One region of the Lysinibacillus sp. DFXJR4 genome, then DNA from elsewhere that is predicted to be linked to it. Evidence: a T-box and tRNA genes for the amino acid it is inferred to sense, from the RefSeq annotation. Region 1 holds a T-box; the other holds one or more tRNA genes.
What was found. The T-box of region 1 lies ahead of serS (serine--tRNA ligase). A T-box ahead of a tRNA ligase gene usually reads a tRNA of that ligase, here a tRNA-Ser.
Positions count from the first base shown of each region.

Region 1 (12,709 bases):
GGATTGAACAAATGACAAATACATTTCAAACTGACCATCATGCTGAAGAAATCTCTCAACAGCAACTAATTGATTTGTTAGTGGAATCTGTGATTGTTAGAGATTCACCAGGAATGGCAGATGTAGATTCATCATTATTATGGTTTTGTCGTGAAATTAAAAAGGAATTTACAGTTGCCTTATCAGGTGAATGTGCTGATGAAATCTTTGGAGGTTACCCATGGTTTACTGAGACGACAACAGGTTTTCCTTGGATTCGTTCACTAGCTGAAAGAACAACAATGCTACAAGATCGATGGCGTAAGAAACTGGCAGTTGAATCATACGTACAGCATGTTTATACGCAAACAATAAAGGAAGTACCATATCTACAAGGGGAGAGTGTAGAAGAGGCAAGGCATCGTGAAATGTTCTATTTGAATATGGTATGGTTTATGCAAACATTGTTGGAACGAAAGGATCGCATGAGTATGGGGGCAAGTCTTGAGGTTCGTGTTCCATTTGCTGATCATCGTCTTGTGGAATATACATGGAATATTCCTTGGGAAATGAAAAATTTAGGTGGAATGGAAAAGGGATTACTTCGTAAAGCAATGGACCAACTATTGCCCAAAGAAGTATTGTATCGTAAAAAGAATCCGTATCCTAAAACCTATCATCCACTTTATACGACGGGTGTTCAAAAATGGCTAGGGGAAATAATGAAGGATAAAAATTCAATTCTTCATGAATTATTTGAACGACAGAAGCTTATTGAGCTAATTGAGTCTGGTGGCAGCTCTTTTAAAGTTCCTTGGTATGGGCAATTAATGGCAGGTCCTCAACTTTTGGCTTATTTAGGGCAAATTCATACATGGTTTGAACATTATAATATTCAATTAATTGAATCATAACTGAAAAGCATCAATCAGCCCACATTAACGTGGGGGTGATTGATGCTTTTTTATATCCCAACAATCCATAAGTTTCTCAATGGAATGTTCTATTTCATGTACTGGTATACCTCCAAAGCCCAGTAAAAATTGTGGCTGTGATGCTGCAGTGTGATCTAGGCGGTAATCCGATAATGGATAAATACCGATATCGGCATTAGAGGCGAGCTGTTGTAAATGTTTTTCAGATAGTTCATGCTGTACCTCTAATAATATATGCATCCCTGCTTGCTCTCCAGTTATTTTAATTTGCTTAGAATAATTTTCTAAAATAGAAGTAAGCTTATCATGTTTTTTACGATAAATTTTCCTCATCCTATTTAAATGTTTGGCAAAATGACCGTCCCGCATGAAATTAGCAACAATATGTTGATCGAATCTAGGTACTGTTGAGGAGTAGTAATTAAATACGTCATTATAGGTTGCGAGTAATTTTGGCGGGAGAACAAAATAAGCAACTCGTAAGGATGGCATTAATGATTTTGTAAAGGTACTCATATAAATGACTTTATCGTTTCGATCGAGTGCATGTAGAGCAGGAATTGGTTTTCCAGTATAACGGAATTCAGAATCATAGTCATCCTCAATGATATAACGAGAGGTACTCTGAGCAGCCCAATTTAATGCCTGTGCACGTCTTGTAGCCGACAATACTGCACCTGTTGGGAACTGATGAGAGGGTGTGATATATACAACGTCAGCGCTCGTTTTTTCGAGTTCATGAATGAAGATCCCTTCTTCATCAACAGTAATTGGATAGACCTTTCGTTTATGCTGAGAAAACATACGATGTACGGCTGGATAACCTGGATTTTCAAGGGCAAAGTAAGTGTCATCATTAAAGAGTCGTAAAATCATTGGAAGGAGCTGCTCCGTCCCTGAACCCACAACTATTTGCTCAGGACTACAAACAACTCCGCGCGATTGGTATAAATAATTTGCAATCTCAGTACGTAAAGATAGCTCTCCCTGCGGTTCACCAGTTAATAATAATTCCTTTGAAGCATCATCAAAAAGCTCTTTTGCATATTTGCGCCAAGTTTGAAAGGGGAATGCATGAATATCAATAGAAGCAGGATTAAAATCTATTTTGTATGTTTTTTTCTTAGGCAGCTCACTTAAAGAAGCAACTGTGTCCTGTTGAATATAGGGAAGCTCATCAATTTCCTCAACGAAATATCCAACGCGTGCTTTTGACATAATATAGCCCTCAGCTAGTAGCTGTGCGTATGCAATTTCAATTGTTGTTTGAGAAATATTCAAAAAATCGGCTAATTTTCTTTTTGATGGCAATTTTTCTCCTACTGCAATTTTCTTTGTAATGATAGCTTCTTTAATGCCGCTATAAAGCTGATCATAGAGCGGTTTTTCGCCATCTTTTTCTAGTTGAAATAATAGCATATCCACGTATATTTCCCCTCCTGACCCTATAGATAATAATAAAACTGGATATTTTGATGTAGTCAATTTCCATTATACTAGACTTCATCACAAAGGTGGAGGTTAGATATATGAAACAGACAGGAACAGAGCTAGTAAAAAGAGGAATGGCGGAAATGCAAAAGGGTGGCGTCATTATGGACGTAATAAATGCTGAGCAGGCGAAAATTGCTGAAGAAGCAGGAGCTGTAGCTGTTATGGCATTAGAAAGGGTCCCATCAGATATTCGTAAAGCGGGCGGTGTTGCACGGATGGCTGATCCTCGAATTGTTGAGGAGGTTATGGGGGCTGTCTCCATTCCAGTAATGGCTAAGGCACGTATAGGGCATATAGTCGAAGCAAGAATTTTAGAGGCAATGGGTGTTGATTATATCGATGAAAGCGAAGTATTAACACCTGCAGATGAAGAGTTTCATTTATTAAAAAGTGAGTACACTGTACCATTTGTTTGCGGCTGCCGCGATTTAGGAGAAGCTGCTCGACGTATTGGTGAGGGAGCTTCAATGCTGCGAACTAAAGGTGAACCAGGAACAGGGAATATTGTAGAGGCTGTGCGTCATATTCGTAAAGTGAATGCGCAAGTTCGTAAGGTAGTTGGTATGACAGAGGATGAACTCATGACAGAGGCTAAAGTACTTGGAGCACCATTTGAATTATTAAGAGAAATTAAACGAAATGGGCGTTTACCAGTTGTAAACTTTGCAGCTGGTGGTGTCGCTACGCCGGCTGATGCTGCCTTAATGATGGAGCTCGGGGCTGATGGTGTGTTCGTTGGTTCAGGTATTTTTAAATCAGAAAACCCAGAGAAGTTTGCAAAAGCAATTGTAGAGGCTACGACACATTATAAGGATTTTAAGCTTCTAGCAGAAATATCAAAAGAGCTAGGGGTTCCGATGAAAGGCATTGATATTGCACAGCTCAGTCAAAATGAGCGTATGCAAGAGCGAGGCTGGTAACATGAAACGAATTGGTGTATTAGCATTGCAAGGAGCGGTACGAGAGCATGTGCAAATGCTAGAGTTTCTAGACTGTGAGGTAGTCTTGGTCAAACAGCACAATGACTTACAGCAACTAGATGGACTTGTGCTACCTGGTGGGGAGAGTACAACAATGCGAAAATTGCTAAATCGATACGAGCTGTTGGAGCCAATTCGTACACTTGCCAAAACTGGATTACCGATGTTTGGAACTTGTGCAGGTTTAATTTTATTGGCAAATGAAGTAGTGGATGATGAGCCGCATTTAGCGATCATGAATGTAGCAGTAGCAAGAAATTCTTATGGAAGACAGGTAGATAGCTTCGAAGTAGACCTCAATATACCTAAAATAGGTAAATCAATCCCTGCTGTTTTTATACGCGCACCTCATATTGTATCTGTTGGAGACGATGTTGAAATTCTAGCAGAGCATGAAGGGAAAATTGTTTTAGCACAGGATGGACATTTATTAGGCTGTTCATTTCATCCTGAATTAACAAAAGATACACGTATTCTCAAATATTTTTTATCGTCTATAGTATGACTTGCAAAATCTCGTTACGTATAGTACAGTATGGATAAAATTCAAATAACTGAACACGATGATGGGAAGTAGTAGCAAGCACGTTTTTTTTAGAGAGTCAGCGGTTGGTGAAAGCTGATAAAAACACTTGTGAATCCGTCCTGGAGTTGCACAGTCGAAGTTAATGAAGTAGGCTGTCGCCGGCTGAAATGCCGTTATGAAATAAGTGGATTAGACTAAATGTCTAGTCAATTAGGGTGGCAACGCGGGTAGCTCTCGTCCCTTTTATGGGATGAGGGCTTTTTTGTGTTCTCCTGACTTATTATTTCCCATCATCTAGAATCTACTGGAGGTATGAACGATGTTAGATATTAAACGCGTGCGTGATAATTTCGCCGAAGTTAAAAGAATACTATTAACACGTAATGAGGATTTAGGAAACTTAGATGATTTTGAAGAATTAGATGCCAAGCGTCGTGAATTAATTGCTAAAACGGAAGAGCTTAAAGCAGAGCGTAATAAAGTATCTGAGCAAATTTCTGTGATGAAGCGTAATAAAGAAAATGCGGATGAAGTAATTGCTCGCATGCGTCAGGTTGGCGATGAAATAAAAGAACTGGATGTCCAATTAAATGATGTAGAAGACCGTTTTAAAGATATGATGATGCGTTTACCAAACATCCCGCATGAATCTGTACCAGTGGGCACAACAGAGGATGACAACGTTGTGGAATATACTTGGGGTGAGGTACCAACATTTGATTTTGATATTAAACCACACTGGGATATTGCAACAGATTTAAAAATTGTAGATTTTGAGCGTGGAGCAAAAGTGACAGGTAGTAGATTTTTATTCTATCGTGGGCTTGGAGCTCGTTTAGAACGTGCGCTAATGACATTTATGATGGATTTACATGCAGAGGAGCATGGTTATGAGGAAATCCTACCACCTGTCATTGTTAATCGTGATAGCTTGACGGGTACTGGAAATCTTCCTAAATTTGAAGAAGATGTATTTAAAGTAGAGGAAACAGATTATTTCATGATTCCAACGGCAGAGGTACCTGTAACAAACTTCTATCGTGATGAAATTTTATCTGTTGAAGCATTGCCGCAGGGCTTTGCTGCATATAGTGCATGTTTCCGTTCAGAGGCAGGCTCTGCGGGACGTGATACACGTGGTTTAATTCGCCAGCACCAATTTAACAAAGTAGAATTAGTGCGCTTTGTAAAACCGGAGGAGTCATATGAACAGCTAGAGCTATTAACTGGTCATGCTGAAAAGGTACTACAATTACTTGGCTTACCTTACCGTAAACTAAAAATGTGTACGGCTGATTTAGGCTTTACGGCAGCAAAAAAATATGATTTAGAGGTTTGGATTCCAGCACAAAACATGTATCGTGAAATCTCTTCTTGCTCTAATTTTGAGGATTTCCAAGCACGTCGAGCAAATATTCGCTTCCGTCGTGAAGCAAATGCAAAACCAGAGTATGTACACACATTAAACGGCTCAGGTCTTGCTATTGGACGCACAGTAGCGGCTATCCTAGAAAATTATCAGCAAGCGGATGGAAGCGTAGTAATTCCTGAGGTATTAAGACCTTATATGGGCGGGAAAGAAGTAATAGCTCCTAAATAAAGTTTACTCTGCTCCGAGGAAGGTCTGTGCAATAGGCATTCCAGACCGTAAATGGACACCTAAAAATTTTTTCCTAAGCTATTTTAGATATACCTTCTTCCAGGTTTTCTAAAATAGCTTTTTGGCTTCATCACAAAGCTTAAATTTAGTGAAAATCAAAACTTTGTAGGTGGCTCAACCAATTTTACTGCAATGTTTATCGAAGGTTAGTGTGTTTTTTACACTCATAATTATAAAAAGAAGGTGTCTCAATTGGAGGCACCTTCTTTCATGTGAAAGTTTCTTTAGAAGCCTGTCTTGCCTTTTTCTCTGCTTTTTTCCGTTCACGTAAAGCCCTGAAAAAATCAGTTAATATTTGCCCACATTCCTCGGCTAAAATACCTTCAGTCACTTCACATTCATGATTAAAGCGTGCATCATTTAATAGATGATAGAGGGAATCAACACAGCCAGCCTTTAAATCCCGTGCTCCATAGACAACACGAGGCACACGAGACTGTAAAATAGCACCTGCACACATAGGGCAAGGTTCAAGCGTTACATAGAGTGTTGTATTTTCTAAACGCCAGCTACCAATTTTTTCACAAGCCTCCTGTATAACCTCCAGTTCAGCATGTGTGGTTGCATTTTGTGTTGTTTCCCGTAAATTATGGGCCCTTGCAATAATTTCCCCGTTGTAAACAAGTATAGCTCCGATAGGTACCTCTCCAAGTACAGCGGCTTTCTTTGCTTCTTCTAATGCCTGTTTCATAAATAAACGATCTATTTCGAAAATATCCACTACTTATCTCTCCTTATAAAGTAGTGTATCTTGCTTAATTGGTAATTGCTACTTTAAATGTTGACATTCCTAAAAGTACCATATATATTTATATATGAACACATGCTCATATATAAATATAAAAGATTGGGGATAAACTAAATGGATGAAAAATTAACAGAAACTCCAGTAAACAACGATCAGCATTTAGACGAGGAGACACTTTTTGTTGTATCGCAAACCTTTAAGGCATTAAGTGATCCTACAAGAATTCGTATATTAAATTTATTATGTACAGACGAACATTCAGTCAATGACATTGCAGAAATTTTAGATTTAGGGCAATCAACCGTTTCACATCAATTACGTTTTTTAAAAAATTTACGTTTAGTGAAATTTCGAAGAGAGGGAACGACCTTATACTATTCAAAGGATGACGATCACATTATGAATCTACTAAAGCAAGCGATTGAGCATGCTGCACATAACTAAAATTAACGGAGGGAAAAATCATGGGACATAATCATGATCACGGCCATGATCATACACATGGCGCTAATAAAAAGGTTTTAATCTTATCATTTATTATTATTACGGGATATATGGTCATCGAAGCAATTGGTGGTTTTTTAACAAATAGTTTGGCTCTTTTATCAGATGCAGGACATATGTTAAGTGACTCCATTTCTTTAGCAATAGCATTACTTGCATTTATGTTTGGTGAAAAAGCCGCAAGCTACAGTAAAACATATGGTTACAAACGTTTTGAAATTCTGGCAGCGGTTTTAAATGGTGTAACATTAATCTTAATAGCATTGTTTATTTTCTACGAGTCAATAGAGCGCTTTGCAAATCCGCCAGAAGTAGCAACTAAAGGTATGCTCATTATTAGTACGATAGGTCTCCTTATCAATATTTTGGTAGCTTGGATAATGATGCGAGGCAGTGACACAAAGGATAATTTAAATATGCGCGGTGCATTTTTACATGTGCTAAGTGATATGCTGGGATCTGTAGGAGCTATTGTTGCCGCTCTACTAATTATGTTTTTTGGTTGGGGCTGGGCTGATCCGCTGGCAAGTGTAATTGTCGCATTACTTGTATTAAGAAGTGGCTACTATGTAACGAAGGCTGCAGTCCATGTTTTAATGGAGGGAACTCCTTCAAACGTCGATATTCAAGAAATTATTCAAACGATGGAACAAACAAAAGGTGTTCACAGTATACATGATCTACACATTTGGACAATAACAAGTGGAACAAATGCACTTTCCTGTCATGCAGTGGTTGATGATCAGTTGAAAATTGTGGATAGTGAGAATATCTTACGAGAAATTGAACATAATCTTGAGCATAAGGGCATTAAGCATGTAACAATTCAATTAGAGACCGCAGCACATCAGCATGATAATTCAATTTTATGCCAATTGAAGGCAGAAACGTCTCTTCATGATCACCAACATTAAAAACTTTTTACTTTACATACCCTTCGTGGGTATAGTATGATGAAAGTGAAGTAGGAGGTGTATGGAATGGAAGATACAACAAAAGAGGCTACTTGTCATACGGAGGAAGTTACATCTTGTCGAAAAAGCCATCATCCTGAACGTGTAAAAAAGGATTTAACAACTCGTTTAAATCGTATAGAGGGTCAGATTCGCGGCATTAAGGGAATGATTGAAAAAGATGTTTACTGTGATGATATTATTACGCAGTTATCTGCCACACAGTCTGCTTTGAATAGTGTAGCGAAAATATTATTGGAAGGTCATTTAAAGGGCTGTGTTGTCGATCGCTTATCTGAGGGTGATGAAGCAGTGTTGGATGAATTAGTGGTGACTATACAAAAGCTAATGAAAAAATAATATACCCCCTATTTAATATAAACAAAGAGGAGAGATATTTTATGCAAAATGTTACTTTAAATGTACAAGGAATGTCATGTGGACACTGTGTAAATGCAGTAGAAAAAAGTGTGGGAGCTTTAACTGGCGTTGACCAAGTAAAAGTCAACCTAGCAGAAGGCTTAGTAGATATTGCATTTGACGAAGCAAAGGTATCTTTAGATCAAATTAAAGAAACAATTGATGACCAAGGCTATGATGTAAAATAAAATATGTAGGGTGCTCTAGTAGCACTCTATTATTTTAAATGATATATACCCCCTATTGGTATAAGGAGAGGTGAAAGAAATGAGTTCAGAAGTAAAAGAGGCCAATCTGCAAATAACAGGTATGACCTGTGCAGCCTGCGCTACGCGTATAGAAAAAGGACTAAATAAATTGGATGGTGTTGAGCAAGCCACTGTTAATTTGGCGCTTGAAAAATCAACGATTAAGTACGATTCATCCAAATTAAGTGAAGTAGATTTTGAAAAGAAAATTGAAGCACTTGGCTATGGCGTTGTTAAACAGAAAACTGAATTTGACATTACGGGTATGACTTGTGCAGCCTGTGCTACACGTATAGAAAAAGGATTAAATAAGCTAGCTGGTGTCTCATCTGCAAATGTAAACTTAGCACTTGAGAAGGCAACAATTGAATTTAACCCATCTGAAGTGTCCATTGCGGATATCATTGCAAAGGTTGAAAAATTAGGTTATGAGGCCCATCAAAAAGCTGAAGAACAAGAAGTCGGAGACCATCGTCAAAAGGCAATCAAACAACAGCAGCAAAAATTTATTTTATCAGCTATTCTTTCATTACCATTGCTCTGGACAATGGTTGGTCATTTTTCATTTACTTCGTTTTTATATGTACCAGAAATACTGATGAATCCATGGGTACAAATGATTTTAGCTACGCCCGTTCAATTTATAATAGGGAAACAATTTTATGTGGGTGCCTTTAAAGCCTTGCGAAATGGTAGTGCAAATATGGATGTACTAGTAGTAATGGGTACATCTGCAGCCTACTTTTATAGTGTTTATCAAGCCATTGTTACAGTAGGTTCCCATCACGGCCCTCACCTTTATTTTGAAACAAGTGCAGTGTTAATTACTTTAATTCTATTAGGAAAATTATTTGAGGCAAAAGCGAAAGGTCGCTCATCTGAGGCAATCAAAAAATTAATGGGTCTACAAGCAAAAACAGCAGTCGTTGTTCGAGATGACGTTGAGAAAGAAGTACCATTAGAAGAAGTAGTAATTGGTGACATTATTTTAGTAAAACCAGGTGAAAAAATTCCAGTTGATGGTGAAGTTGTAGAAGGAACGACCGCTGTTGATGAGTCAATGCTAACAGGGGAAAGTCTTCCTGTTGATAAAAAGCAAGGTGATGTATTATTTGGCTCAACAATTAATAAAAATGGCTTTATTAAAATGACAGCAACAAAAGTAGGTCGTGATACTGCTTTGGCGCAGATTATTAAAGTGGTTGAAGATGCTCAGGGCTCAAAGGCACCAATCCAGCGTTTAGCAGATCATATTTCCGGCATATTTGTACCAATTGTTGTTGGAATTGCGATAATTACATTTTTAGTTTGGATTCTTTGGGTACAACCGGGTGAGTTTACGCCTGCATTAGAAGTCTTAATCGCAGTTCTTGTCATTGCCTGTCCATGTGCGCTAGGGTTAGCAACACCAACCTCAATTATGGCAGGCTCTGGTCGTGCAGCAGAGTTTGGGATTTTATTTAAGGGTGGCGAGCATTTAGAGCAAACGCAAAGTATCAATACGGTGGTTGTTGATAAAACAGGTACAGTAACACACGGTAAACCTGTGTTAACTGACGTTATACTAGCAGCAGATCAAGACGAGGCAAACTTTTTATCGTTAATTGGTGCAGCAGAGAAACAATCAGAGCATCCATTAGCAGAAGCAATTGTTCAAGGCATTACAGATCGTGGTATTCATCTAGGAGATATTCAATTTTTTGAAGCCATACCTGGTTATGGTGTGCAAGCAACAGTATCTGGGCAAGGAGTCATAATCGGTACACGTAAACTGATGCAACAATATGGTATTCCTATCGATGACATTCTCCCGATAATGGAGCAGTTAGAGGAAAATGGTAAAACAGCGATGTTAGCTGCGATCAATGGTCAATATGCTGGGCTAGTAGCAGTAGCTGATACTGTTAAAGAAACATCTAAAGAGGCAGTTCGACGTCTACAAGATATGGGCATTACAGTTATTATGATGACAGGTGATAATGAACGTACAGCCCGAGCTATCGGAGCTGAGGTTGGTGTGAATCATGTTATTGCTGAGGTTCTACCAGAAGGGAAAGCAGATGAAGTAAAAAAACTACAAGCTACAGGCAAGAAAGTGGCGATGGTAGGCGATGGCATTAATGATGCACCAGCACTTGCTACAGCAAATATCGGGATGGCAATCGGTACTGGCACTGACGTAGCTATGGAAGCAGCAGATATTACGCTGATTCGTGGGGATTTAAACAGTATTGCAGATGCCATCATTATGAGCCGTAAAACTATGCGCAACATTAAACAAAACTTATTTTGGGCATTTGCTTACAATACATTAGGTATACCAATTGCTGCAATCGGTTTACTTGCTCCTTGGGTTGCAGGCGCAGCGATGGCCTTTAGCTCAGTATCAGTTGTTTTAAACGCACTTCGCTTACAGCGTGTTAAATTATAATGATTGATAACGGTCCACTAACTTGGTGGGCCGTTTTTGAATACATAAATGTTACGTTGATTCTGTCTTTCATTTTCGCACTATGATACAATGAAAAGCACTGATTTATATAATATCCTCAGGCGAAGAGGGAATTGATAATAGAATCCATAGAACATAAAGGAGGAGCTTCTGGTGACGGTTCCATTTGTTACGGTAGAAGGTCCGATTGGTGTTGGTAAAACCTCTTTATCTAAAGAGATTGCAACGACATTAAATTACCATCTATTAAAAGAAATAGTAGACGAAAACCCTTTTCTAAATAAGTTTTATGAAAACATTGAGGAGTGGAGCTTCCAAACTGAAATGTTTTTCTTATGTAATCGCTATAAACAATTAACAGATATTAAAAAGTTTCGCTTAGCACATCAGAAGCCTGTAGTAGCGGACTATCATATTTTTAAAAATCTTATATTTGCAAAGCGAACATTGGCATCAACGGAGTATGATAAATATGAAGAAATTTATAGAATATTAACGAAGGATATGCCTGTCCCTAATGTTGTTGTTTATTTACATGCTAGTGTCGAGACATTGATGAAGCGTATTGCAATGCGCGGACGTGAATTCGAAAAAATGATTGCACGGGATTATATGGAACAACTTGTGGCAGATTATCATTCTTTTATTGAGCATTTTGAGATAATGCACCCTGAAATCCCAGTCATTCGATTTAATGGAGACCAACTTGACTTCGTTAAAAATACGAATGATTTAAATTATGTTTTGCAAATTATAAAGGATACGTTACAACAAAGGAGCTTGCAACAATGAATTTAAGAGAGAAGTACGATATTCCGCCACAGACAGTCATTACCATTGCCGGTACTGTAGGTGTAGGAAAATCAACGATGACAAAAGCGTTAGCAAATGCGCTAAATTTTCGTACGTCATTTGAAAAGGTAGATACTAACCCGTATTTAGATAAATTTTATGAGGACTTTGAAAAATGGAGCTTCCATTTGCAGGTGTATTTTTTAGCTGAACGTTTTAAGGAGCAAAAGCGTATTTTTGAATATGGTGGTGGATTTATTCAGGATCGTTCAATTTATGAAGATACAGGAATTTTTGCAAAAATGCACTATGATAAAGGAACAATGAGTCCAACAGATTACGAGACTTATAAAAATTTATTTGATGCAATGGTAATGACACCTTACTTTCCTCATCCAGATTTACTAATTTATCTCGAGGGACCAATTGAGGCGGTCATTGGGCGTATACAAGAGCGTGGCCGTGCAATGGAGCAGCAGACACCAAATGATTATTGGATTGAAATGCATGAACGTTATGAGGACTGGATCAACAACTTTAATTCATGTCCAGTTTTACGTTTAGATATAAATGATTATGATTTATTAAAAAATCCTGAAGCAATTGAATCAATTGTGAGCCGTATCAGTCATATGCTAAAACAAACAAGCCATTTACGCAAATAGGCTTTCACTAAAACTACCTAAATAAGAAAGTTGAAGAAAATAAATGATTAAAAGACGTGAGACAATATAAATAGCTATTGTATCACGTCTTTTAAGTAGGAGGGATTATTATAAAAGTAGCGGTGTATTGTGGTTCCAGTTTAGGCAAAAACCCAATTTATGCAGAAAAGGCAACCGAATTAGGTGCTATGCTGGCTCAAAATGGCCACGGAGTCGTCTATGGGGGTTCAAAAAGTGGGCTAATGGGAAAAGTGGCAGATGCCGTTTTAACCGCTGGTGGCGAGGTAATTGGTGTGATGCCAACACATTTACAAAAGCGAGAATTAGCCCATGCCTCTTTAACAGAAATTCAT
Region 1 covers NZ_JBXUNW010000029.1:10,358-23,066, reverse strand. Annotated here, with positions in the region: gene asnB (asparagine synthase (glutamine-hydrolyzing)) at 1-893, shown strand, start outside; gene pdxR (MocR-like pyridoxine biosynthesis transcription factor PdxR) at 918-2,339, opposite strand; gene pdxS (pyridoxal 5'-phosphate synthase lyase subunit PdxS) at 2,444-3,328, shown strand; gene pdxT (pyridoxal 5'-phosphate synthase glutaminase subunit PdxT) at 3,330-3,893, shown strand; T-box leader at 3,943-4,159, shown strand; gene serS (serine--tRNA ligase) at 4,234-5,514, shown strand; gene tadA (tRNA adenosine(34) deaminase TadA) at 5,783-6,295, opposite strand; gene AC2CGN_RS25000 (ArsR/SmtB family transcription factor) at 6,437-6,766, shown strand; gene AC2CGN_RS24995 (cation diffusion facilitator family transporter) at 6,787-7,740, shown strand; gene AC2CGN_RS24990 (metal-sensitive transcriptional regulator) at 7,807-8,139, shown strand; gene copZ (copper chaperone CopZ) at 8,181-8,387, shown strand; gene AC2CGN_RS24980 (heavy metal translocating P-type ATPase) at 8,467-10,878, shown strand; gene AC2CGN_RS24975 (deoxynucleoside kinase) at 11,053-11,691, shown strand; gene AC2CGN_RS24970 (deoxynucleoside kinase) at 11,688-12,356, shown strand; gene AC2CGN_RS24965 (LOG family protein) at 12,479-12,709, shown strand, end outside.

Region 2 (12,709 bases), on a different contig from region 1:
TGCTGTTATCAAAACATGGCCATTGTTTAATAAAAAGGAACAAGAATTTGCAGATGCATATGATAAAGCTATCGCACAGATTAAAGAGCAGAAGAAAACAAATGAATTAAGCACAAAGTTTTATGGGCGAGATTTATTTGAAGTGTTAGAAAAAGTGAACCGTTAATAGGCGGTAATTAATGAATTCTCTTCGGAAGAGAAGGTGTTAGCAGCTGCTACTATCAATAAAAGGCTGTTGAGTCAGTATACTCAGCAGTCTTTATTCATACAAAGAAAAATTTACTACGCTATAATCAGATATTTATAAAAGTTGGTGAGGAAATGGAGAAGTATTTTGATGCATCATACATTTGGAATTCAATCCCTGTATTATTGCCCTTTTTAAAAGTGACATTTTTAGTTGCAGGATCTTCCATCGTATTAGGCACAATATTTGGCTTATTATTAGCAGCTGCAAAGTTAAGCTCAGTAAAATTGTTACAAAAATTAGCGAATCTATATACAACAATTATGCGTTGTACACCATCAATTGTCCTGTTATTTCTTGTCTATTATGGTGTACCGGCATTAGCAGAAAATGTTGGCATAAATCTGCATTCGATTGAAACAGCTATTTTTGTTGTTGTGACATTTACGTTGCAGTTCGCTGCAATTATGTCAGAAGTGATACGTTCTGCCTATTTAGCAATTCCTAAAGGTCAATTTGAAGCGGCTGTTAGTGTAGGATTAACGCCAATTCAAGCCTATCGACGTATTATTTTCCCCCAAGCACTTGTTGTTGCCTTACCAAACTTTGGGAACGGTATGATTGCGTTATTACAGGAGGGGGCACTTGCTTATACGATTGGCTTAATTGATATTGTTGGGAAGGCAAATTTAATTATTGCTAGTAATATAAATGCACATGCATTAGAGATATATATTGCTTTAGCTATTGTATATTGGGTGCTTTCAATTATTATTGAAAAATTCTTTGCTATGCTGGAAAAGTTTTTTGGCAAAGGGAAAAAGACATTAGAAACAACGTAGGGAGGGGAAACCATGAATTATCAATTTTTACTTGAAACCTTTTTTGTAGCATTATCAGGTGTTCCTATTGCACTCCTTGTAACAGTTGTTGCGTTGCTCATTGCTTTGCCACTTGGTTTTTTACTGGCATTAACACGGATTAATAAAATTCCAGTTATTCATCATTTAGCAAAGATTTATGTTTCCTTTGTTAGAGGAACACCCATAATTATTCAAATTTTTATTATGTATAGTAGCATTCCGTTAATGCTAAAAATTATTTTTGAAAAATACAATATAAACTATGATATTTATAAAATCAATCCTATTTGGTATGCATTTATTGTTTTTGCCTTTAGTACGACAGCTATTTTAATTGAGGTATTTCGTTCTGCTTTAAGTACGATTGAAAAAGGCCAGTTGGAGGCAGCGCATGCAACGGGCTTAACGACATTTCAGGCATATCGCCGAATAATTATTCCACAAGCCTTAGTGGTGGCTATGCCAAATATTTGTACAGCTACTGTTAATCTTATTAAAGCGACATCTTTAGGCTATGCTATGTCTTTACCTGAAATCACATTGAAGGCTAAGGTAGCTGCCAATGTTGGTTACAATTATGTAGAAGCATATATTGATATTTTCATTGTGTACTTAATTTTATGTAGTACCGTTGAATTTCTCTTTAAACGATATGAAAAGCATTTAAGTAAATTTAAAGCGGCAAATGCCTGAGGGGTGATGAAGCATGTTAGAGATTAAAAATATCCATAAATCATTTGGTAATAATGAAATTTTAAAGGGCGTCGATTTAGCCATTGATAAAGGTGATGTTGTTGTTATTTTAGGTCCTAGTGGTTCAGGGAAAACAACCTTATTACGATGCATTAATTTTTTAGAAAATGCTGATCAAGGACATGCAACATTTGGAGATATTCAAGTCGATTTTCAACATGTAAAGAAAAAAGACGTCCATGCAATTCGTCAGCGTGTAGCATTTGTCTTTCAAAACTACAATCTCTTCACTAATAAAACGGCCTTGGAAAACGTGACAGAGGGCCTTATCATTGGTCGAAAGGTACCGAAAGCACAGGCAATTGAGATTGGTAAGAAGGCACTTGATAAAGTAGGACTTTCGGAAAAGTATGATGCCTATCCAAGTCAGTTGTCTGGAGGTCAACAGCAACGGGTAGGGATTGCACGAGCAGTAGCATTAAACCCAGATATTATTTTATTTGATGAACCAACCTCTGCACTTGATCCAGAGTTAGTCGGTGAGGTACTACAGGTCATGAAAAACATAGCAGCTGAGGGTACAACGATGCTTGTTGTCACACATGAAATGGGCTTTGCAAAGGATGTAGCTAATCGAGTGATATTCATGGATGGTGGAGTCGTTGTAGAGGAAGGAAGTCCACATGATATATTTGTGAATCCAAAAGAAGAGCGAACAAAAAAATTCCTTAAACGTGTTATTCCAGAAGACTACACTTTCTATATATAAAAATGACAGGAGAATCTGTAAAGAACAGATTCTCCTGTCATAGTGTTGAAAAACTAAATGGTCAAGGGACTCTTTGTGAGTATTTAGTCAAAATGAAGGTAATTTCCGTTCCAGGCTACTCGCTTTCCTGTGGGCGAGCGACGAGCCGCTTCCTGCGCTGACGCTCCGTGCAGGGTCTCGTCTGTCTCGCTATCCCACGGGAGTCGAGTAGCCTTGCACTCCAATCTGCAATAGTGTAGAATTTTAAATATTTTCTTCCCTCAAAAGTAAAAAAAACATGTTACTCACCATCATTAAATGGATACAATAGTGGTACAATTCTATAGCTGTCATCCTACATTCTATGCATAAAACTACTTTTTCACTTTACATAAAAAGCCACTTATTACTGTCGCTCTGCATTCACATAGAAAAATGTTATCAAAGCTCCATTTTTGCACAATATAGTGATGGCTAAGACTTCAAATTTATCACTATTAATTTGTGTGAAATGCCAGAAGAAAATACTATGAGCAGTGGTTGATTGGAGTGTAGAATGAGTGACTCCTCGGGGATTCAGCGTCACAGATGAGACCCTGGAGCGAGCAGTGCGAGTGAAGCGGCTCATCGGACGCCCCCAGGAAAGCACTCAGTCGGAACGGAGATTAACCCCTCGTTTTGAAAAAGGACTATACTTTTAATTTGTCACCTTGATTTCATTGACATAATAGTATTTCAACAACATGACAGGAAAATCTGTAAAGAACAGATTCACCTGTGTCCTATTATTGTAGAAAATACGTTAATTGGTTGATGGCATAAATGCGCAACTCATGCATAGCTCTCGTGCAGGCCGTATAGAAATAGTTACGTTCGTTTTCTCTTGAGTAATTAGCAGCAGATGCATTATAGATAAGAACTGCATCAAATTCGATACCTTTTGCCATATATGCTGGCAGTAATAATATACCCTTTTTAAATTGCTTGGTATTGTGGTTAATCAGTTGAATATCTATTTGATTGCTTAATTGCTCATAAACATCAGAGCATTCAGCTGCAGTTTTACAAATTACAGCAATGGTTTCAAATTTGGTAGAGAGATCGTTGATGCTTTGGATAATTTGCTCAGTTAATGCCAATTCATTCGGCACAATAGTAATCGATGGTTCTGGACCATTTCGGTTAAATGCCTCTACTTGACTACTATCATTTAAAATCTTAGCAGTGAGTTGAATAATTTGCTTTGTCGAACGATAGCTTTTCGTTAAAATCATTTTTTCTGCCTGATCCCCATATAATTGAGGGTCAAGCAATGAAGGATTACTAAAGGTATGCGGATGAATCGTTTGATGTCCATCTCCTAAAATGGTCATACGTGCCTTTGGAAATAACTGCTGTAAAACCGTTAATTGGAATGGCGAATAATCTTGGGCTTCGTCAATCAATACATGACGGATCATCGTATTTGTCTGTTGCCCTTCTATTTTGTCCTGTAAATATAAAAATGGTGCTGCATCCTCATAGGCAATCAGACGTTTTGCTAAATTAGGGAGAGTTCGCTGGCAAATATCCTCCCAATTGTCCGGCATAAGGTGCTGTAATTCTTTATGAACGGGACTATGCAAATCAAAGAGTTGTCGATACGTACCTAATATATGGACAAACCTTAACTGATGAACGGAGCTGCGTAATGGTTTAAAGTGTTTTTTGGTAATTTGTCTCGCTAATTTTTTGCGTTCTTGATCAAAATCATCGAAAGAGTTTTCTGTATAGCGTCCCTCAAATAAAAGCTCCTTGTAGGACTTGGAGTAGTCCTCCTTGTCTAATAGTTCAGCCTCTTCTTCTACCCATTCCTTTCTTCGTTCATCCCTTTCAAATTTCGTTAATTGCTGCAATAACCATTCTTTCACTAATTGTAGGCGATCAGGTATCGACATTGTGAAAGGGAAAGAATAGAAATATTCCGAAATCACTTGGGCTGGAATAATTCGTTCTCCACGAAAAACAATATTTTTAAATAATAAGCCTTTCTTCGATAAATAGCTTACATAATGATCCATTAATTGTTTGTAAGTAAGACTCGCTTTAAAAGAAATAGTACTTAATTTTGTTCGATAATGAGCGTCATTCTTTTCTGTTAAAAGATCTTCAAGCTGCTCATAAGGATATTCTAATTGGAACTGTCGACCTAAACGTTTCTCAGCATACTCAATGAACGTCAATTGCTGCATATTGTCCTCACCTAAATCAGGTAAGACCGTATGGACATATTGATTAAAAAGTTGATTAGGTGTAATCAGTAAAATTTGATCTGCAGTCATTTCATTGCGATAACGATACAATAGATAGGCTACTCGTTGTAAAGCAACAGCTGTTTTACCACTACCCGCAACACCCTCTACGATGAGATAGCGTGAGTGAACATGTCGAATAATCTTATTTTGTTCAGCTTGAATCGTTGCAACGATACTACGAATATGTTCGTTTGCGTTTTGCGCAAGAATATCAAGCAATAAGTCATCACCAATGGTAAGACCAGTATTAAACATGGATTGTAGCTGCCCATTTTTAATTATAAATTGGCGTTTTAGTAACATTTCACCATGAATTTCTTCACCTAATGTTTCGTAGGTTGCATCGCCAGGTGTGTAATCATAGTACATACTCGATATAGGTGCACGCCAATCATAAATAACTATATTGTCATCCTGTTCGTCCAATAATGTGGCTACACCTATATAAATTTTTAAAGGATCTTGGTGCCCATTTTGTAAAAAGTCAATACGAGCAAAATAGGGTGATTGTTGTAAACGTTCGTATACCTTTACGTTACGAATTGCACGTTGCTGTGCAAGCTCTGAGTCAGATAGAAGCTCTACCTGTTGCTTAATCGCAAAAAAGGTTTCGTCAACATCTTCAGCAGTATCTAAATTAACTCTGACATCGTTCCAAAAGGATTTCTTCAGGGCGACAGCATTTTCTTTGAAGCCTTTTTCCTTTAGCAGTAATTCATTTTTTTTGTAATCAATGAGATTTAAACTATGCTCTAGGTAATGCTTTTCTTCTAGCCATTCTTTTTGATTTTCCAAAGTTTACTCACATTCCTCTCCAATTTTTCTCTTCCTGTGGCAGTAATCCTCACCTATAAAGATGGTGAAAATGAAGGTAATTGTGATTCTCTATTAAATGGTTGTCCAAACACCTTTATCCCAAGGGGAAAAGTAGGGTGATTGAATCAGGAAATTTATCATACATCTACTTCGCAAAGAAGTATAGTCTAGTAATTTTTGTAAATTTATGATACAATAACAGTGTAAGGTAATAAAATATTAATACATACAGATTGCTCTACAAAAAGGTGGAGCAGTCTTTTTTATATGTACTATCCCGACACAATATGACTGATTACAATAAATTATTGTTAAAATTAATAGCATCCATACCTAAAGAATTTGACACGGTACACGATATAGAATCTTGAAGGGAGGTGAAAAGGATGAAGGTAATCTTTACAGTGGGGTTGCCTGGGAGTGGAAAAAGTACATTTGTGAAACAGTTAGCAATAAGCGAAAATGCGGTCATTCTTTCGAGTGATGCAATACGTCAGGAATTGTTTGGCGATGCAACGAAGCAAAAATCACGTGTAGTCTTTCGTACATTATATGAGCGTTTAAATAATTTAGTGGCAAAAGGTTTTTCTGTCATAGTTGATGCCACAAATATTGAAAGGGACCGCAGGGTGTTTGCACTTCGTAAATTGCCAAGCACCATTAAGAAGGAATGCTATTACTTTGATACACCTTATTCAATTTGTGTAGCTAGAAACCAACAACGGAAGCGGCATGTACCATTATTGGTGATGGAAAAAATGAGAAAGCATTTAGAATTCCCAACAGTAGGAGAAGGATTTGATGTAGTGCATATTGTACATGATTCAAGTCCCTATGAAATTTCTCGACAGCAATTTATTGCACTCATTCAAAGCCAGCCCACCTATGAAGAGCTTTTTCAAACACTTCGATCAATCCCACTTTTTAAAGAAATTTATCAATTCAATCAAGAAAACCCATTCCATCAATTTTTATTATGTCAGCATACGTATTTCGTATTAGCCTATATCAATGAATACTATATGGAGAGCGACAAATTGGCATTACAAATAGCTGCATTGTTTCATGATGTCGGCAAGCCATTTTGTAAAAAATATAAACCATTCCAACAACGATATGGCTATTTTGGACATGAAAATGTATCTGCTCAACTGGTTTGTCATTTTTTATTAGAGTTAGGCTTTGAGAAGAACTTTGTTTTAAAGGTCGTTTATTTAGTGCAATTCCATATGTTAATACAGTATGGGGGCGATAAAGGTGGCAGTGAAATTTATCATCTATTAGATGGTGATTTATTAACGAGGCTTTACTTTTTCCGTGAAGCAGATCAATTTGCTAAATAAATAATAGGGAAAGGAAGTGATGATATGTCGAAATTAAAAAAATACCCAAGAAGCTTTCATTTACCTTGGAGCAGGGGCTATACCCATGATGATAAAGTTGCTAAAAACGTGAATCACTTTTTAGGAAAAGAAGTGGTTGTCACTGAAAAATTAGATGGGGAAGGCACAACCCTTTACAGAGACTATATGCATGCTAGAAGTATCAATTCAGCCAACCATCCCTCTAGACATTGGGTAAAAACATTTCACGCGAGTTTTGCGTATAGGATTCCAAATGATTGGCGATTATGTGGAGAAAATGTTTACGCCAAGCATTCCATTTATTATCAAGCGTTAACAAGCTACTTTTATTTGTTTAGTATTTGGAATGAAGATAATATTTGTTTTAGCTGGGATGAGACGATTGCCTTTGCTGCTGAGTTAGGTATTGAAACGGTACCTGTTTTATATCGAGGGATTTTCGATGAAGAAAAAATAAAACGTACATTTACGGGTATATCACTGTTTGATGGTGAACAAGAAGGGTATGTCATTAGAAATGCTGGTTCATTTCATTACGACGATTTCCAATTCAATTTAGGGAAATTTGTCAGAATGGATCATGTTCAAACAAGTGAGCATTGGTTACAAGAAGAAGTCATTCCTAATCGTTTAAAATAAACCTGATGTAGGAGAAAATGTGATTTCAAAATAGTAAAAAGGGACTGAGAAAAATGTAATACTACATCAATCAATCAAAAATTATATATTATGAGGAAGAATGCAAGGGCTGCATATCCCTATAGAAAAGGGGTTACGGGTTCGATTCCTGTTATCCTCACTTAATAAAATGTTAACGTGTTATTAAAAGGTCTCCTTATAAACTTGGAGGTACTGATAAAGTCGATTTGCCACAAAAAATGTGATGCAAATCGGCTTTTTTAAATTTTTATTGCCCTATAACCCTTGAAGGGGGTTTTTCTATGGGGAGAAGCCAACTTAGTAGAAGAATAATAATTTTATTGTACAGAATTATCTAAAAATATTGACATTTTAATTTTTGTTTTTTATTCTTGTTTATAAAGTTTCCATTAAACAGAATACTTTTCCGTTTGGTGGAAAAATAGGTGGGTGATAACTACAATAAATAGTTTGAATTAGGGTATATATTGTAAATGTCTCAAACGCAATTGGAAAGCTTTCTATACTACATTTTTTCGTTAGGGGTGAAGTGCATGGCGAACCAGCACCAAGAAAAAGAGGTAGAAGTGTCACGAATAAAGGGGATTAATGCGTTTGTTTTAATGTTTATCATCATTATCACGATGACAATACTAACATACGTTTTGCCAGCAGGTCAGTATGATCGGATTGAGAGTAACGGGAGAATGGTTGTAGATCCGGAATCATTTCACTATATCGATTCAAATCCTGTTGGTTTTCTTGAAATGTTTAATAGTGTTCATTTAGGAATGCTTGAAGGTGCATCTATTATTTTATTTGTTTTTTTATTCGGTGGAGCACTAGGGATAATGCAAAAAACAGGGGCCATTGATTCATTTATTAAAGTAATGGCTTGTAAATTTGGGAAGCAGGAGTATGTATTAATACCTATTCTTGTTTTAATTTTTGCTAGTTTAGGAACTTTAATAGGTTCGGCTGAAGATACACTTGTTTATATTGCGATCGTTATTCCCTTAACAATGGCATTAGGAATGGATGCTATTACAGGGTTTGCGATAGTGATACTAGGAACTTTAGCTACTGGCTTTACTTCAGGAATTACGAATCCGTTTAATATTGGTGTTGCTCAAACGATAGCTGAATTACCAATGTATTCGGGAATGTCCTATCGGATTATCGTTTTCTTTGTTTTTTATATTTTGACAGTTCTTTATATATATAAGCATGCAAAGAAAGTAAAAAATGATCCGTCTAAAGGGATTTATGGGAAATTTAAACGAGAAGAGAGTATTAAAATAGATTTAGACTTTAAGATGAGTACCAGTCATTTACTGGCGTTACTCGTTCTACTAGGAAACTTTATTGCTTTAATTGTTGGGGTTATAAAATTTCAATGGTACATTAGTGAAATTGGCGGGATTTTTCTATTAAGCAGTATTATTATGTCTGTGATTTGTAGGGTTAGTCCAAATAAAATGGCTGAAGGATTTATTTCTGGTGCACGCGATATGGTTGAGGGAGCTTTAATCATAGGCTTTGCTCAAACGATTTTAGTCATTACAACTGCAGGAGGACTAATTGATACAATTCTTTATTTTGTAGCAAATGCAGTAAGTGTATTACCTGCTTCTATTAACGCAGTTGGGATGTTTTTGCTTCAACTTTGTTTGAACTTCTTAGTACCATCTGGAAGCGGACAAGCAGCTTTAACGATGCCTATTATGACACCCTTAGCAGATTTGATTGGTGTGACAAGGCAAACAGCCGTATTGGCTTTCCAGTTTGGTGATGGTATCTCCAATATGATTATTCCAACAAGTGGTATTTTATTAGCAGGATTGGCTATTTCAGGTATCCCATTCTCCCAATGGGTTAAGTGGGTTTTCCCATATTTTCTTATTCAGACAGGTTTGGCGATTGTTTTATTAGTTATTGCACATGTCATGAACTATGGACCGTTTTAACAAATTGAATAAAAATTGATAGAGAGAAGGGAATATACTATGGTTGGAACAGACGTTTTGAAGCAACAGGTTATTAAATGGCGACAGCATTTACATATGTATCCGGAATTATCATATCAAGAACATAAAACGGCACAATTTATTTATAATCAGTTAAAAACATTCCCACATTTAGACGTTAAACGCCTTACAGAAACTAGTGTATGTGCATTTTTAAGAGGAACTAAAACGGAAGGTAATGGTCATACAATTTTATTACGAGCAGATATTGATGCATTACCGATTGAGGAAGAAACTGATCTTTCATTTAAATCACAAAATTCTGGGGTTATGCATGCATGTGGTCATGATGCACATCCGGCAATGTTACTGGGGGCGGCTAAAGTATTAGCTGAACGTGGGACAGATTTTAATGGAGAAATTCGATTTGTCTTCCAGCACGCTGAGGAGGTCACTCCAGGTGGTGCCGCACAGCTTGTGTCTTTAGGTATTGCAGATAATGTAGATTTTGCTTTTGCACTACATGTAAGCCCTGATTATGAAGTGGGGCAATTTGCAATAAAAGATGGTAAATTTACTGCAGCAGCAGATGATTTTGAAATTAAGTTATATGGGCGTGGTGGTCACGCCTCTACACCTGAGGTTTCAATTGATCCTTTATTAATTGGCTCAGAAATTGTTATGGCATTGCAAACAATTGTATCCAGAAAAGTACCGAGCATTCATGCCCCTGTTTTAACGGTTGCTAAATTTCACTGTGGGACAGCATTAAATATCATTGCTGAAACAGCTGAGCTTGGTGGAACGATTCGCTCTCTAGATGCTAAAGTTCGGGTGGAAGCACGTGAACATTTAGAGAAAATCGTTCATAGTATTGCTTACATGCATGGAGCAACAGTAGAAATTAAATGGGAGCTGGGTTGTCCCTCGGTGACGAACGATAAGGAGCTAACGGCATTATCTCGCAGAGTAGCTAGTGATATTGTCGGAGAGACAGGGGTTAAAGAATTGCCTGCACCAATGTTTGGAACAGAGGATTTCGCAGATTTTTCAGAGGTTGTCCCTTCTTCTATGCAATTTATAGGCGTACATAATGTAGATTTTGGAGAAGCTTTCCCACTACATCATCCGCGCTTTAGGATTGATGAAGACGCACTTATTTATGGTGTCCGCTATTTTGAAAATATAGCACGTACACTTTGTCCTTAAAAAATGAACTCCCAAACGAGGAGGGCACTGAAAAAGTCGATTTGCCACAAAAAAAGTGATGCAAATCGACTTTTTTAATTTTCAGTGTCCTTCAAACAAACTACACACGATTTAGTTGATTAACTTTTAATACTTTAGCTGTCGCAAATTTTATTTGATTATGGAAAGTGTTAAATAGTAGGAGAGATTTATGGTAGGTGAAAAGAAAAGTAGCAAAATCTTAATATACTAATTGGTAAATATAGTATAATATAACATATAACATTTGTTATATTAGGAGGAATAAATGGTGAGAAATGGTTTTTCATCAATAATTAGCGTTTTATTGTGCTGTTTTTTACTTTTGTTACCGTTTACAGCGAATGCTCATCCAGGTCGAACTGATAGTAATGGTGGGCATACCTGTCGAACTAACTGTGAAAAATGGGGATTAAAATACGGAGAGTATCATTATCATAATGGTGGGGGTAGTGCATCTAATGGTGGGAGTAGTAGTACATCAAAATCAGCTCCTTCATCACCTGTGCCAAAAGTAGATGAGAATCAAGTGAAAGCTGACAAATATTACACAGCAGCAATGGATTTATATAATCGTGCAGATTATCAGAAAGCTATAACTGAGCTTGAAAAGATTTATGAATTGGATAAAGGAAATAGTAAAACAGAAAATCTTATTCAAAAGTCTATGAGTAATATTTATGAATTGGCTAATTCTAAGGCTAATGAAGAGGATTATTCAACAGCAAAAGTTTACGCAGTTTATATCAAGGAAAATCAACATTCTAGTGCTGAGATAAAGCAAAAGGCTAAAGGTTTATTAGCACAAATAGGAGAGAATGAGAAAATCAATGAGTTACTTAATAAAGCGACAATTGCTAGGGATAAAAAAAATTATGTAGAAGCATTCGGCTTTATTCAAGAGGCTCAGAAGGTAAAAGAGTTAGATAGGACTAAATCTTTATATAATGAAACGGTAGAGGTTTTAGCAAGCGATGCAGAGGAAGCTTTTCATAAGAAGAAATATGGGGATGCTGAAAAATTTTACAAATTACTGGTTGAAAATACGGAAATGCCAACATTAATTTCACAATATCAAAAGAAGCTTCAACGAATACAAGTTGAACAGTTACTAAATAAAAGTTTTGATATTGATACAGCAGATTTTGAAGGAACATCTCTATTTAATCATTTAATGAAAGAGGAAAACAACACATCGTATGATGAAAATATTATAAATATATTAAAAAACTCCTTACAAGAAGATGATTCTATGAATTACATATTTAGTGTTAACATCAAAGAGTTATTCAAAGGAGGAGATAAGGATGCTTCATGAGCCAAAGTTAAAGCATAGAACCTCAATTTTAAAATCAACTTGGTTTATGTGGTTTTGGCTAATTATTTTTCCTCCTGTTGGAATATTTCTAGTGTGGAAGCGGGGAAGACTTACCAAAATGAAACGAACTATAGCTACCGTAATAGCTACTGCCTATTTTGTCTTCCCAATAATTATTGTTATGGCAACAACGTTACCCCTTTATAATAACCATGAAGAATTTATAGAGGCATTCAATAAAGAAGTAAAAAACCTAGATTTGTCTTATTCTCTAGAAAATATAAAAAAGGAAGAAGAAACGATTACATCGAAGTTGGATAAGGATATTACTTTGATTGAAAATATTGATGAAAAAGGTGCAGTACATGAGTTGGTAATGGTGGGTCAAGGAGAAGGAATGGATATTGTACTTTCTATGGGATTGTTAATTGGTATGACAAATCCTAACTTAAATCAAAGCCAAGTTGGGACTGTTTTAAAAGAATTACGTTTATTTGACGAAAGCTATCAATATCAAAAAAATGAAACAACAGTAGAGAAAAATACGATTCGTTATAATTTAAAGTATGATCAATCTGTTGGTGTCATCTTTA
Region 2 covers NZ_JBXUNW010000007.1:96,669-109,377, reverse strand. Annotated here, with positions in the region: gene AC2CGN_RS15635 (transporter substrate-binding domain-containing protein) at 1-166, shown strand, start outside; gene AC2CGN_RS15630 (amino acid ABC transporter permease) at 322-1,029, shown strand; gene AC2CGN_RS15625 (amino acid ABC transporter permease) at 1,042-1,743, shown strand; gene AC2CGN_RS15620 (amino acid ABC transporter ATP-binding protein) at 1,757-2,512, shown strand; gene helD (RNA polymerase recycling motor HelD) at 3,277-5,580, opposite strand; gene AC2CGN_RS15610 (AAA family ATPase) at 5,988-6,944, shown strand; gene AC2CGN_RS15605 (RNA ligase family protein) at 6,969-7,604, shown strand; tRNA gene AC2CGN_RS15600 (tRNA-Ser) at 7,697-7,764, shown strand; gene AC2CGN_RS15595 (YfcC family protein) at 8,159-9,571, shown strand; gene AC2CGN_RS15590 (M20 metallopeptidase family protein) at 9,611-10,780, shown strand; gene AC2CGN_RS15585 (YHYH domain-containing protein) at 11,091-12,116, shown strand; gene AC2CGN_RS15580 (hypothetical protein) at 12,235-12,709, shown strand, end outside.
Region 2: it has a tRNA-Ser gene. The T-box ahead of serS (serine--tRNA ligase) is inferred to sense a tRNA for this amino acid. The anticodon was not compared.